2 regions of the Xenorhabdus sp. SGI 60 genome follow, and region 2 is predicted to be linked to the other one. Evidence: predicted binding sites of a transcription regulator. Region 2 holds the regulator's gene; the other holds the start of a gene.
The links. Region 2 encodes ArgR, which controls arginine synthesis, uptake and breakdown. Its sites were predicted from a motif close to ANTGAATAAAAATACANT; they were not measured.
Positions count from the first base shown of each region.

Region 1: a site for ArgR is predicted at 3,028-3,045, ahead of argA (amino-acid N-acetyltransferase). Genes of this name have one in related genera too.

Region 1 is NZ_CP196860.1:3,645,647-3,651,642, forward strand. Features, by position in the region: gene mltA (murein transglycosylase A) at 1-744, opposite strand, end outside; tRNA gene ACSJJG_RS17235 (tRNA-Met) at 970-1,046, shown strand; tRNA gene ACSJJG_RS17240 (tRNA-Met) at 1,168-1,244, shown strand; tRNA gene ACSJJG_RS17245 (tRNA-Met) at 1,311-1,387, shown strand; gene amiC (N-acetylmuramoyl-L-alanine amidase AmiC) at 1,593-2,840, opposite strand; gene argA (amino-acid N-acetyltransferase) at 3,080-4,411, shown strand; gene recD (exodeoxyribonuclease V subunit alpha) at 4,478-5,996, opposite strand, start outside.
Region 2 is NZ_CP196860.1:3,885,433-3,891,428, forward strand. Features, by position in the region: gene ACSJJG_RS18375 (helix-turn-helix domain-containing protein) at 1-237, shown strand, start outside; gene mdh (malate dehydrogenase) at 348-1,286, opposite strand; gene argR (transcriptional regulator ArgR) at 1,696-2,166, shown strand; gene mpl (UDP-N-acetylmuramate:L-alanyl-gamma-D-glutamyl-meso-diaminopimelate ligase) at 2,240-3,610, opposite strand; gene fbp (class 1 fructose-bisphosphatase) at 3,795-4,799, shown strand; gene ACSJJG_RS18400 (inverse autotransporter beta domain-containing protein) at 5,293-5,996, shown strand, end outside.

The sequences.
Region 1 (5,996 bases), 240 kb from region 2:
CTCAAGCAACTCTCTCACTTCGGCTTCGCTGTGCTGTTCTCCCCACTGACGGATAGCTTTCATCGACATTTTTTCGCCCGGGACTTCTCCACGGTCAATCAGCACCTTGCCAATACTACGATAGGCATGTCCATTTTTCCCCCCATAACCAAAAAAGGTCAATGGACGTCCATCCCCAAAATCGACATAGCCACTCCCTTGTACTTCCATCATAAAGTTATCCATCAGGGAGTTACTGTACCCGATAATAAATTTCTTGCTCAGGGCGCCTCTATATATCTCTGCACGACTCGGCAAGCGGGAACGTAAATGAGTTGGCATACGATACAGTGGATATTTAAACTCTCCTTGCCGGGTATGTCGTGCTTGCAAAACAGGTGTGTAATAACCGGTAAACTTCACGTTGCCGTATTTATCTTCACCTTCCATCTGATAAGCCAGTAAACCAAATTCATTTAAATCACAGGTATCACCACCAGACAGCATCCAGTGCTCAATTGCATTAAATAATTCACGGTTATTGTCATAAAGACGAGGAGAAGCTTTGCTGATATATTCAACTTGGGTGGCAAAGTCTCTGGCATTAACGGGAGTGCCTTCGGCATTAGGGGTATTAACCAACTGGAGGTTTTGGCTAATTCGCCCATCCTTATACTGCTGAGCCTGATCAGTGGGTCGAAAATGGCATCCCGCTAATATCGAAATGACAAATCCAACTAAAAGATATTTACCCCAAACTCTCATATTAATGCCTTATCTCTAGCCATCACTTACTCGGATCACGAACAATATCAAACACTAATAAATAATGATATGTAGTTAAAAAAATAGCTTGCTGTTTCAACCCAGTCTATAGCACAAAAATAAAACGATAAGTCCACTTTTAAACCAAAAGACAAAAAAATTAGTCACTTTCAATAAAAAAACTTGCAACCTCTCCGTTCCAGAGTATAGTGTGCCGACATCGAACGCGGGGTGGAGCAGCCTGGTAGCTCGTCGGGCTCATAACCCGAAGGTCGTCGGTTCAAATCCGGCCCCCGCAACCAATTCGATTAGGTGTTGTTGTCGATATGATGTAGCATCGACGCACTCTAGAAAGGCAGTAAATAGTGTCATCATTGAGTATTTGCATTCACGATTAATTATCAGGATATGTAGATAAACGGACGCGGGGTGGAGCAGCTTGGTAGCTCGTCGGGCTCATAACCCGAAGGCCGTCGGTTCAAATCCGGCCCCCGCAACCAACCTTTATGATATTATTGCTCAATATTTGCATTCATCGATTAGATCAAAATATGCAAATAGACGGACGCGGGGTGGAGCAGCCTGGTAGCTCGTCGGGCTCATAACCCGAAGGTCGTCGGTTCAAATCCGGCCCCCGCAACCAATTTTTATTTTTCATTTTACCTCCGCAATTTTACCTCATTTTTATTCCAGCGTTTGCTATTACCTTATTTCCACTGATTTTAAAATCTATGTTTAAACATTATTTCATTCCGATTTAAATATAAATATAAAGCCAACAACCAACATTACATCATAAGCAATAAATTCTTACTGGTATTACTCAATAGTTTATCAAGACGAATATTTCACCGCCTCGCCAATTCAGCGCCATTTTTGAAATACGCCTTTATGCCCGCAAAAATGGATTCCGCCACTTGTTGCTGGAATTTTGCGGTCTTAAGTTTGCGCTCTTCTTCCAGATTACTGATAAATGCAGTTTCTACCAAAATGGAAGGGATATCTGGCGCTTTCAATACCGCAAATCCCGCCTGATCGACGCTATTTTTATGCAGTTTATTGATTTTCCCCACCCGCTTGAGCACTTCTTTACCAAATTTCAGACTATCATTAATCGTTGCGGTTTGAACCAAATCCAACATGGTATGATCCAAATATTTATCTCCGCTTTTACTGACTCCACCAATTAAGTCTGCCTCGTTCTGAGTTTGGGCGAGAAAACGGGCCGTATTGCTGGTAGCCCCCTTAGTGGAAAGCGCAAACACGGATGACCCCCGTGCAGAGCGATTTGTAAAGGCATCCGCATGAATAGAAACAAAAAGATCAGCGCGCATCTTACGCGCTTTTGCCACTCTCACCGTCAAGGGAATAAACACATCTTCATTTCGCGTCATGTAAACTTTCATGCCCGGCTCACGTTTGATGAGTGCCTGTAAACGACGGGCAATCTGCAACACGACATCTTTTTCACGAGTTTTATATTTCCCAATCGCCCCAGAGTCTTCACCACCATGACCGGGATCGAGCATAATCACAATCGGTCTGTCTTTACCTGCCTTACCGGGTTTGCGTGTCTGTGCAGGCAAATGCTGTTCTAAATTCCCACTGTTATACTCTTCAAGCAGAGCCAATAAAGGATCATTAGCCACATCAACAGCTTTTTGGGGATACAGATCGAGCACCAGACGATGTTTAAACTTTGCAATTGGTGGCAATGTGAAAATATGCGGGGAGACGGGCTGTTTAATTTCAAAGACTAAACGCACCGTTTTAGGGTTAAATTGCCCTGCCCGCACTAATTTTAAGTAAGGATCACGCCGCTGAACCTGTGCCCCCATACTGCTCAAAATGCGATTAAGCTGCATACCCTGCAAATCAATGACAATACGATCAGGGTTTGCAAGCGAAAACTGGCGATATTTAAGTGGAATATTAGACTCCAGCGTCACTCTGGTATAACTTGATGCAGGCCAAATACGAACAGCAATAACTTGTGAAGTCGCTGCATAACCTATTGGGCTGATGCTTAATAACCATACAGCGGCTGCGCCTTTCAGCAGGCGACGACGTGAAATATTATGGCCTGAGTGACTCATCATTTATTCCATTTAAAAACAACCAAACGCAGTAATCTTTATCAAACATAATAGTCAGGCAGGAACTCTAATTAATTAGCAAACTTCTGTCATCAAAAAATGTATTTTTTGATGACCTGATTTATTTATACCAATATAAATAATAACGTTATTTTTATCCATGTTTCCTCTTGCCATTTCCCTTCAAAAAGAATAAAAATACAAAAAATACGAATAAAAATTCAATTAGAGAGGATTTCATGAAAGAACGCAATACCGAATTGGTTGAAGTCTTACGCCACTCGGTGCCGTATATCAATGCACATCGAGGTAAAACCTTTGTCATTATGCTGGGAGGTGAAGCCATCGCCCATGAGAATTTTTCTAATATCGTCAACGATATTGGATTACTGCATAACCTGGGCATTCGTTTAATCGTTGTTTATGGTGCCCGTCCACAAATTGAACAGAATATCGCCAAACACCATTGCCAATCGATTTACCACAAACACACCAGAGTAACCGATGCCAAAACACTGGATTTGGTCAAACAGGCGGCTGGCTTATTACAGCTAGAAATTACAGCACGCCTTTCTATGGGTTTAAATAATACCCCATTACAAGGCGCTAATATTAGTGTTGTCAGCGGAAACTTCGTTATCGCCCAACCTTTGGGAATCGATGACGGCGTCGATTATTGCCACAGTGGCAGAGTCCGCCGTATTGATGAGAAAGCAATCAACCAACAACTGGATAATGGTGCTATTGTGCTGATCGGGCCAGTTGCGGTTTCCGTTACAGGAGAAAGTTTCAACCTCACTTCCGAAGAAATTGCAACACAACTGGCAATCAAATTAAAAGCAGAAAAATTAATTGGATTTTGCTCATCTCAGGGCGTACTCGACGCCGAAGGTGACACTTTATCAGAAATGTTTCTTAATGAAGGAGAAGCTCACCTGCACAAATTGGAAAACTCGGGTGATTTTCATTCAGGAACCGTGCGTTTCTTAAGGGGAGCGATTAAGGCCTGCCGCCATGGCGTTCGCCGCAGCCATTTGATCAGTTATCAAAAAAATGGTTCGTTGGTTCAGGAACTCTTTTCCCGCGAAGGTATCGGCACTCAAATAGTGATGGAACGTTCCGAGCAGATACGCCGCGCCAATATTAATGATATTGGTGGCATTCTTGAACTTATTCGCCCATTGGAGCAACAAGGTATTTTGGTACGCCGTTCACGTGAACAACTGGAAATGGAAATTGATAACTTCACCCTGATTGAACTCGATAATATCACTATCGCCTGCGCTGCCCTATATTCCTATCCCAATGAAAAAATTGGAGAAATGGCCTGCGTTGCGGTACATCCAGACTACAGAAACTCTTCCAGAGGTGAAATTCTGCTAGATTCAATTTCTAATCAGGCGAAACAAAGAGGGTTGGAAAAACTTTTCGTACTCACAACCCGCAGTATTCACTGGTTTCAGGAGAAAGGTTTTAAGCCCGCAGGAATAGATATGTTGCCCGTGGAAAAACAAGCGCTGTATAACTATCAGCGCTGTTCCAAAATTTTGATGCTGGATTTACAGGCTTGATGAAGTTTGCTTACGTCAAGCTAACTATAGACATTCCAGCCATATAATCCTTGGCCACATTGCTTTTTATTGCGGGTTGAACCAATCTGCCAACCCGCTCCGCCGCTGTGTTGCTGTAGCCACAGCTTTATCCCAAACTGGCTTATTGGCATAAATTGTCAATTTTTCCCTCGCCCGCGTCAGTGCGGTATACACCAATTCCCGACTGACTATTGGTGAGTGTTGGGTCGGTAACACCAAGGCCGTATGCTCAAATTCAGACCCTTGAGATTTATGCACTGTCATCACATAAGCCGTTTCATGTTGAGGCAACCGGCTTGGCTGAAATCCTTTAATCTGTCCATCAGACAACTGGAAATAGGCTTTCAGTTCATTATCCTGATTTTTGAGCATAATCCCGATATCTCCGTTAAACAGTCCAAGGGTGCTGTCATTACGCAATATCATAATAGGGCGCCCGACATAACCACGGTTCTCTACGTTTTTGGGCAGGGTAATGACGCCTTTCCTGTGCAGCAATTGTTCCATTCGTTGGTTCAGTCCCGTAACACCAAAGGGGCCTTCCCTTAACGCGCACAACAATCGAAAACGATTAAACGCCGCCAAAATGGCTTCTTCCGCCATCCGTTCATTTGCCATGGTTAAATACTGAGAGTAACCCGCAGCGGTTTCTGTCAACAGACGCTGATAATCTTCATCCGCTGCAAGTGGGTAAAAATCAACATCGGGAAAAGACTGATTCAGCACTGCCGCGACGCCTCCGCGATCTCCTTGATTCACAGCCGATGCCAATCGCCCAATGCCGGAAGCCGAGTTGAAGCGATAACTTTTGCGCAGCAGACACAGGCTATCCCGCACGGCAGGCGTATTTTTATCGGAATGTAAGGTGGAATAAGATGTTAGCTGACATCCAGTTAAGCGCTCCAATTGTTCAGCCCGCTTGGCGCTATAACCTTGTTCAGCAAAACGGCAAATATCGCCCAATACCGCTCCGGCTTCAACCGATGCAAGCTGGTCTTTATCCCCCAAGAAAATCACTTTCGCCCGTGGCGGCAAAGCATCAACCAAATGCGCCATCATCGGTAAATCCACCATCGAGGCTTCATCAATGATCAAAATATCAAGGGACAGCGGATTATCACGCCCATAACGCAGTTTCTGGCTATCGGGTTGCGCCCCCAGTAAACGATGGATAGTTTGCGCCTGCTCTGGAATGCTATGCCACTGTTCTGGCGTCAAATCGAGTTTCTTGACCGCTTCCCTCAGCGATTCAGTTAATCTGGCCGCTGCCTTACCGGTTGGCGCAGCTAATTGAATACTTAATTTTTTCCCTTCATGCAACTTGATCAAGGCAGCCAACAACTTAGCTACTGTCGTGGTTTTGCCGGTTCCTGGCCCACCAGAGATCACCGAAATACGGCTCGTTACAGCCACTGCTGCCGCAACTTTTTGCCAATCAATTTCTCCTTTAACAGTGACACCAAAAAGTTCATCCAAAATGCGACGTAACTGGATTTCATCAACAACCGTTTGATCATGGGAAGATTGAGCAAAAGTATCGGTTAACTCCACAGCGGCAAAAAAA
Region 2 (5,996 bases):
GCTGATATTATTGCCGCTTTACGTAAACGAGGAACGACATTAGCTGCCGTTTCTCGTGCGGCGGGATTGAGTTCATCAACTTTGGCGAATACACTTTCTCGCCCATGGCCCAAGGGAGAATGGATAATAGCGAATTATTTAGAACTACATCCGTCTGAAATATGGCCAAGCCGCTATTTCGATCCCCATACAGGAGAACTATTGGAAAGAAAAGTAAGAGAGAAAAAGAATAATTAGCTATCAATATAACTATTGAAAGAAAAACCGCTAGTTATTTCTAACTAGCGGTTTTAGTTATTTAATATATTTAACTTAATTCGTATATTAATAAATTATTAATAAATGAATTATTCGTTAATAAATCTTTCGCCCAACTCAATGTCTTTTTTCAAAACATCCAGCATGTTATCCAGTGACTTCTGTTCAAAATCACTTAATTTGCCAATATCTAAACGTTCTTCGATACCATTTTTACCTAAGCGAACAGGCTGCGCAAAGAAACGGGCATATTTGCCATCACCTTCAACATAGCTGCACTCAACAACATTGCTTTCGCCTTGCAAGCCACGGATCAGCGACAGCCCCAAACGAGCCGCTGCTTGTCCCATAGACAGAGTTGCAGAGCCGCCACCCGCTTTCGCTTCAACAACCTCAGTACCCGCATTCTGGATACGCTGGGTCAATGCCTCAACTTCTTCATCAGTGAAGCTAACACCTGGAATTTGCGACAAAAGAGGCAGGATGGTCACACCAGAGTGCCCACCAATAACAGGAACTTCTATCTCTTCTACTTTCTTGTCTTTTAGTTCAGCAACAAAGGTGTTGGAACGAATGATATCCAGGGTTGTGACACCAAACAGGCGGTTTTTATCGTACACACCTTCTTTTTTCAGTACCTCAGCGGCGATCGCAACAGTGGTATTGACTGGGTTGGTAATAATTCCAATTAATGCTTTTGGACAAGTTTTAGCAACCTGCTGAACCAGATTACGAATGATTCCTGCATTGATATTGAACAAATCGGAACGATCCATACCAGGTTTACGCGCCACACCCGCAGAAATTAATACGACATCTGCACCTGCCAGTGCAGGAGTTGCATCTTCACCAGCAAAACCAGTGACTTTGACTTCCGTTGGGATATGGCTCAGATCGGTTGCCACGCCTGGAGTCACCGGAGCAATGTCATACAAGGAAAGTTCTGAACCTGAAGGAAGCTGGGTCTTGAGTAGAAGGGCTAGTGCCTGACCAATACCACCGGCTGCACCGAGAACTGCAACTTTCATCCTGATACTCCTTAAATTAAGTACTGTAAACACTATGTAATAAAAACACTATGTATTAGAAACACTATGTATTAAAAACAATTTGCATTAAAAACAATTTGTTAACAGCCAGATTATCCACTTAATAGCCTGATGGTGGAACACCAAAGTCGTTTTATTCTAAACAAAATGCTTATCTGTTAATGAGATAATGGACACTTTTTTAAGAATTATTTCAAGCGAACGCTTCAACAATTAGCTTATTACCTTACTCTTCCCTTTCATACCAAACAATCCCATTTAATTAACAATACATTTACTATGCTTAATTCACTATTCTCTGTATATTGGTTTTTTCTTCTCTTTCTTGCATAAAAATTCACTCTTTCGCATAATGTCCGCCTGATAACGGATTCAACGATGGTGAAATATGCGTGTTCCTTCGAAACAGGAAGATTTGGTAAAAGCTTTCAAGGCATTATTGAAAGAAGAAAAATTCAGCTCTCAAGGTGAAATTGTTTCAGCACTTCAAGAGCAGGGATTTGAAAATATCAACCAATCTAAAGTTTCCAGAATGCTGACGAAATTTGGTGCTGTCCGAACCCGTAATGCAAAGATGGAAATGGTTTATTGCTTACCCGCAGAATTGGGCGTTCCCACTGCCACCAGTCCATTAAAAAATCTGGTATTAGATGTCGATTATAATCACAGTATTGTCGTCATACGCACCAGCCCTGGCGCAGCACAGTTAATTGCCCGCCTGTTAGATTCATTGGGGAAAGCAGAAGGGATCCTTGGCAGCATTGCAGGGGATGACACTATTTTTTCCACTCCAGCGCAAAACTTTACGACAAAACAACTTTACGAAGCAATTCTCCACCTGTTTGAACAGGAACTTTAATTTATTCAGGTCTGCCGTATACCAATCTAATCAAAATATGCGTATGGCAGACCGAAATACAAGAAAATATTAACTAATATGCGCTGGATTTTTGCGTCAATGCAGCCAGTAGTTTTTCGTGAATACCGCCAAATCCACCATTACTCATCACCAGAATATGGTCACCGGGCTGTGCCGTTTCTACAATCATTTTCACCAAAGTATCAATATCAGCACTCCAACGCGTGGGTTGAATACACTGTTCAGCAATTTCAATAACCTGCCACGGAATATTGGTGGGTTGATAGAGAAAAACTTCATCAGCACGCCCCAAAGAAGGGGCAATATCATTTTTGCTCATGCCCATTTTCAGGGTATTCGAACGCGGTTCCAGCACGGCAAGAATACGAGCCATGCCGCCCACTTTACTTCTCAACGCCTCCAGTGTGGCTAAGATAGCGGTTGGATGATGAGCAAAATCATCATACACCGAGATGCCATTGACTTCGCCGCGTAATTCAAGGCGACGACGGGCATTAATAAATTGGCCTAGTGCCTGACAGGCATCCGCAGGTTGCACGCCCACATGATGGGCTGCCGCAATTGCGATCAAACCATTATGCATATTGTGTTCACCGACTAATGACCACATCACTTCCCCAACCCGCTCCCCCCGATGGAATACCTGATAGTGACTGCTATCCTGACTGGCTTTCTTCGCCTGCCAATGACCGCTTGCTCCTATCTGTTCCAATTCACTCCAACATCCCATTGAGAGTACTTGCTTCAAATTAATATCATTATCAGGAACAATGATCTTGCCGGTACTCGGCACAACTCTGACGAGATGGTGGAATTGTTTTTGAATCGCGCCCAAATTTTCGAAAATGTCGGCATGATCAAACTCAAGATTATTCATGATCAATGTACGGGGGCTGTAGTGGACAAATTTCGAACGCTTGTCAAAGAAAGCGCAGTCATATTCATCCGCCTCAATCACAAAAAATGGGCTTTCACCAATGTGTGCTGAAACGTCAAAATTCCCTGGCACGCCACCGATCAGGAACCCGGGTTTATAGCCACACTCTTCCAATATCCAGGCCACCATACCCGCCGTTGTTGTTTTGCCATGGGTGCCCGCAACAGCCAATACCCAACGCTCTGGCAATATATGATCATGCAGCCACTGCGGACCAGAAGTGTAAGGAATGCCACGATCTAACACAGCTTCTACGCAGGGATTGCCACGTGTCATAGCATTACCAATGATCACCACATCTGGAGCAGGATCGAGCTGGGCCGGATCGTAACCCTGGATCAACTCAATGCCTTGTTTTTCCAGCAACGTGCTCATTGGGGGATAGACATTAGCATCAGAGCCAGTCACTTCATGCCCCTGTGCGCGAGCGAGGATCGCCAGCCCACCCATGAAAGTACCGCAAATGCCAAGAATATGAATACGCATTTATTTCTACCTGATTCATGAACTGTATTACTATTCTAACTACCAAATCAGAGATTAAAAATGCAATAACCTATGAATCATCAGATTCTTTAGCTAAACTGCCCGCGCCTAAGTGCGGCACATAAGTGCGACACATCAGTGAAGCACGCTTCCGAAAACCACAACCAAATTCAAGGCCTTTGTCATGAAAACATTGGGCGAATTCATCGTCGAAAAGCAGCAAGATTTTCCGCATGCTACAGGTGAACTGACTGCACTGCTGTCTGCCATCAAGTTAGGCGCCAAAATTATCCATAGGGATATCAATAAAGCCGGTCTGGTGGATATTTTAGGCTCAAGTGGCGTATCTAATGTGCAGGGTGAAGTTCAGATGAAGCTGGACTTATATGCCAATGAAAAACTCAAGGCAGCACTGAAAGCACGCGGCGAAGTAGCAGGCATTGCTTCCGAAGAGGAAGACGACATCGTTATTTTTGATGGCGACCGGGCAGAAAATGCAAAATATGTTGTTTTGATGGATCCATTGGATGGTTCTTCGAATATTGATGTAAACGTTTCCGTCGGGACTATTTTCTCAATTTACCATCGAGTTACTCCGATCGGTCAGCCTGTAACCGAAGAAGACTTCCTGCAACCGGGGAATCGTCAGGTGGCAGCAGGTTATGTGGTTTATGGCTCATCCACTATGCTGGTTTACACGACAGGCTGTGGTGTTCATACTTTTACTTATGATCCTTCCCTTGGGGTATTTTGTCTGACCCATGAGAAAGTCCAATTCCCGAAAAAGGGTAATATGTACTCTATCAACGAAGGGAACTACATTAAGTTCCCAATGGGGGTGAAAAAATACATCAAATATTGTCAGGAACAAGACGAAGCAACCCAACGTCCATACACTACCCGCTATATCGGTTCTCTGGTTGCTGATTTCCATCGCAATCTGTTAAAAGGCGGGATCTATATCTATCCAAGTACAGCAAGCCACCCAACGGGCAAACTCCGCTTACTTTATGAATGCAACCCCATCGCATTCCTTGCTGAACAAGCCGGTGGCAAAGCCAGCGATGGGGCAAACCGTATTCTGGATATCGTGCCAAATAAGCTGCACCAACGCGTACCTTTTTTTGTCGGCACCAAGTCTATGGTAGAAAAAGCCGAAAGTTTTATGGCGGAATTTCCTGATCAATAAACAGTATGATTAAACCATAATTTAAAGAGGTGGGTTTCCACCTCTTGTTCCATTTATTTTCCAAACCTCAATTTTTTCTATTTCAATGACGCTCACCTTGCAACCAATTAATCATATATTCCTCTTGATACGCCATAGTCATTCCTGAAAAAATACCTCTTTTACATCAAAAATAAAACCTAATTTTAGCGGAAATAAAGCGATAGCTTTTTATTATCTGCTGATAATAATTTTTCATTACGCATAACAACAAAAGATTTCCTAATGTATGTAGGTATGGGAAATATTATCTTTTTTATATTAATGAGATAGCTATCCCCAATAAAATTAAAGTTTGGAACATCAAAGATGTAATGCTAAAGCGCTGGCGACAGCCCATATTTTATGAGGAATTCATATATGGACTCGTATATAAATCATAAAGTTTTTCGGCTTTCTATTCTCATGTACTCGCTTTTTTTGCCCTTTACTCCTACGAGTGCGCTGTCAGCGGGTGAAAAAGTTCAAGAGAATAGAATACTTACAAAAACCAGCAGATGAAAATGACGCTAATAAGGCGCGGGATAATCAAGCGGCTATTGATCAGAAAGTGGGTGCCATCACACAAAGCATCCATAAGATAGGTAATATCTTATCTTCTTCCCCATCCCAATTAACCGAGCAGGCAAAATCCTACGCGTTGGGGAAAATCAATGGTGCGATAAACACGGAAGCTCAAAAATGGTTGACCCGATTTGGTGCCGGCAGGATTAATTTTTCCGTCGATAAAAAAGGGAAACTGGATGCCAGCTCTCTGGATCTACTAGTACCTATCTATGATAACAAAGCAGATTGGCTATTTTTTTCACAGTTAGGTTATCGCCGTCACGACAGCCGTAATACCCTGAACCTCGGCTTTGGTGGACGTTATTTCACACCTAATTGGATGTATGGTTTAAATACCTTCTTTGACAAAGATTTCACAAGACAACATCAACGGCTGGGTGTTGGAGCCGAAATCTGGACGGATTATGTTAAATTGTCTGCCAACACTTATTGGCGCTTGAGCAAATGGCGTATATCACCCAACGAGCTGGATTATGAAGAACGACCAGCCAACGGCTACGATATCAATGGTGAATTTTTCTTACCCGCTTATCCAAACCTGGGGGGTAAGCTGAGTTATGAACAGTACTTTGGCGATAACGTTGCCCTGTT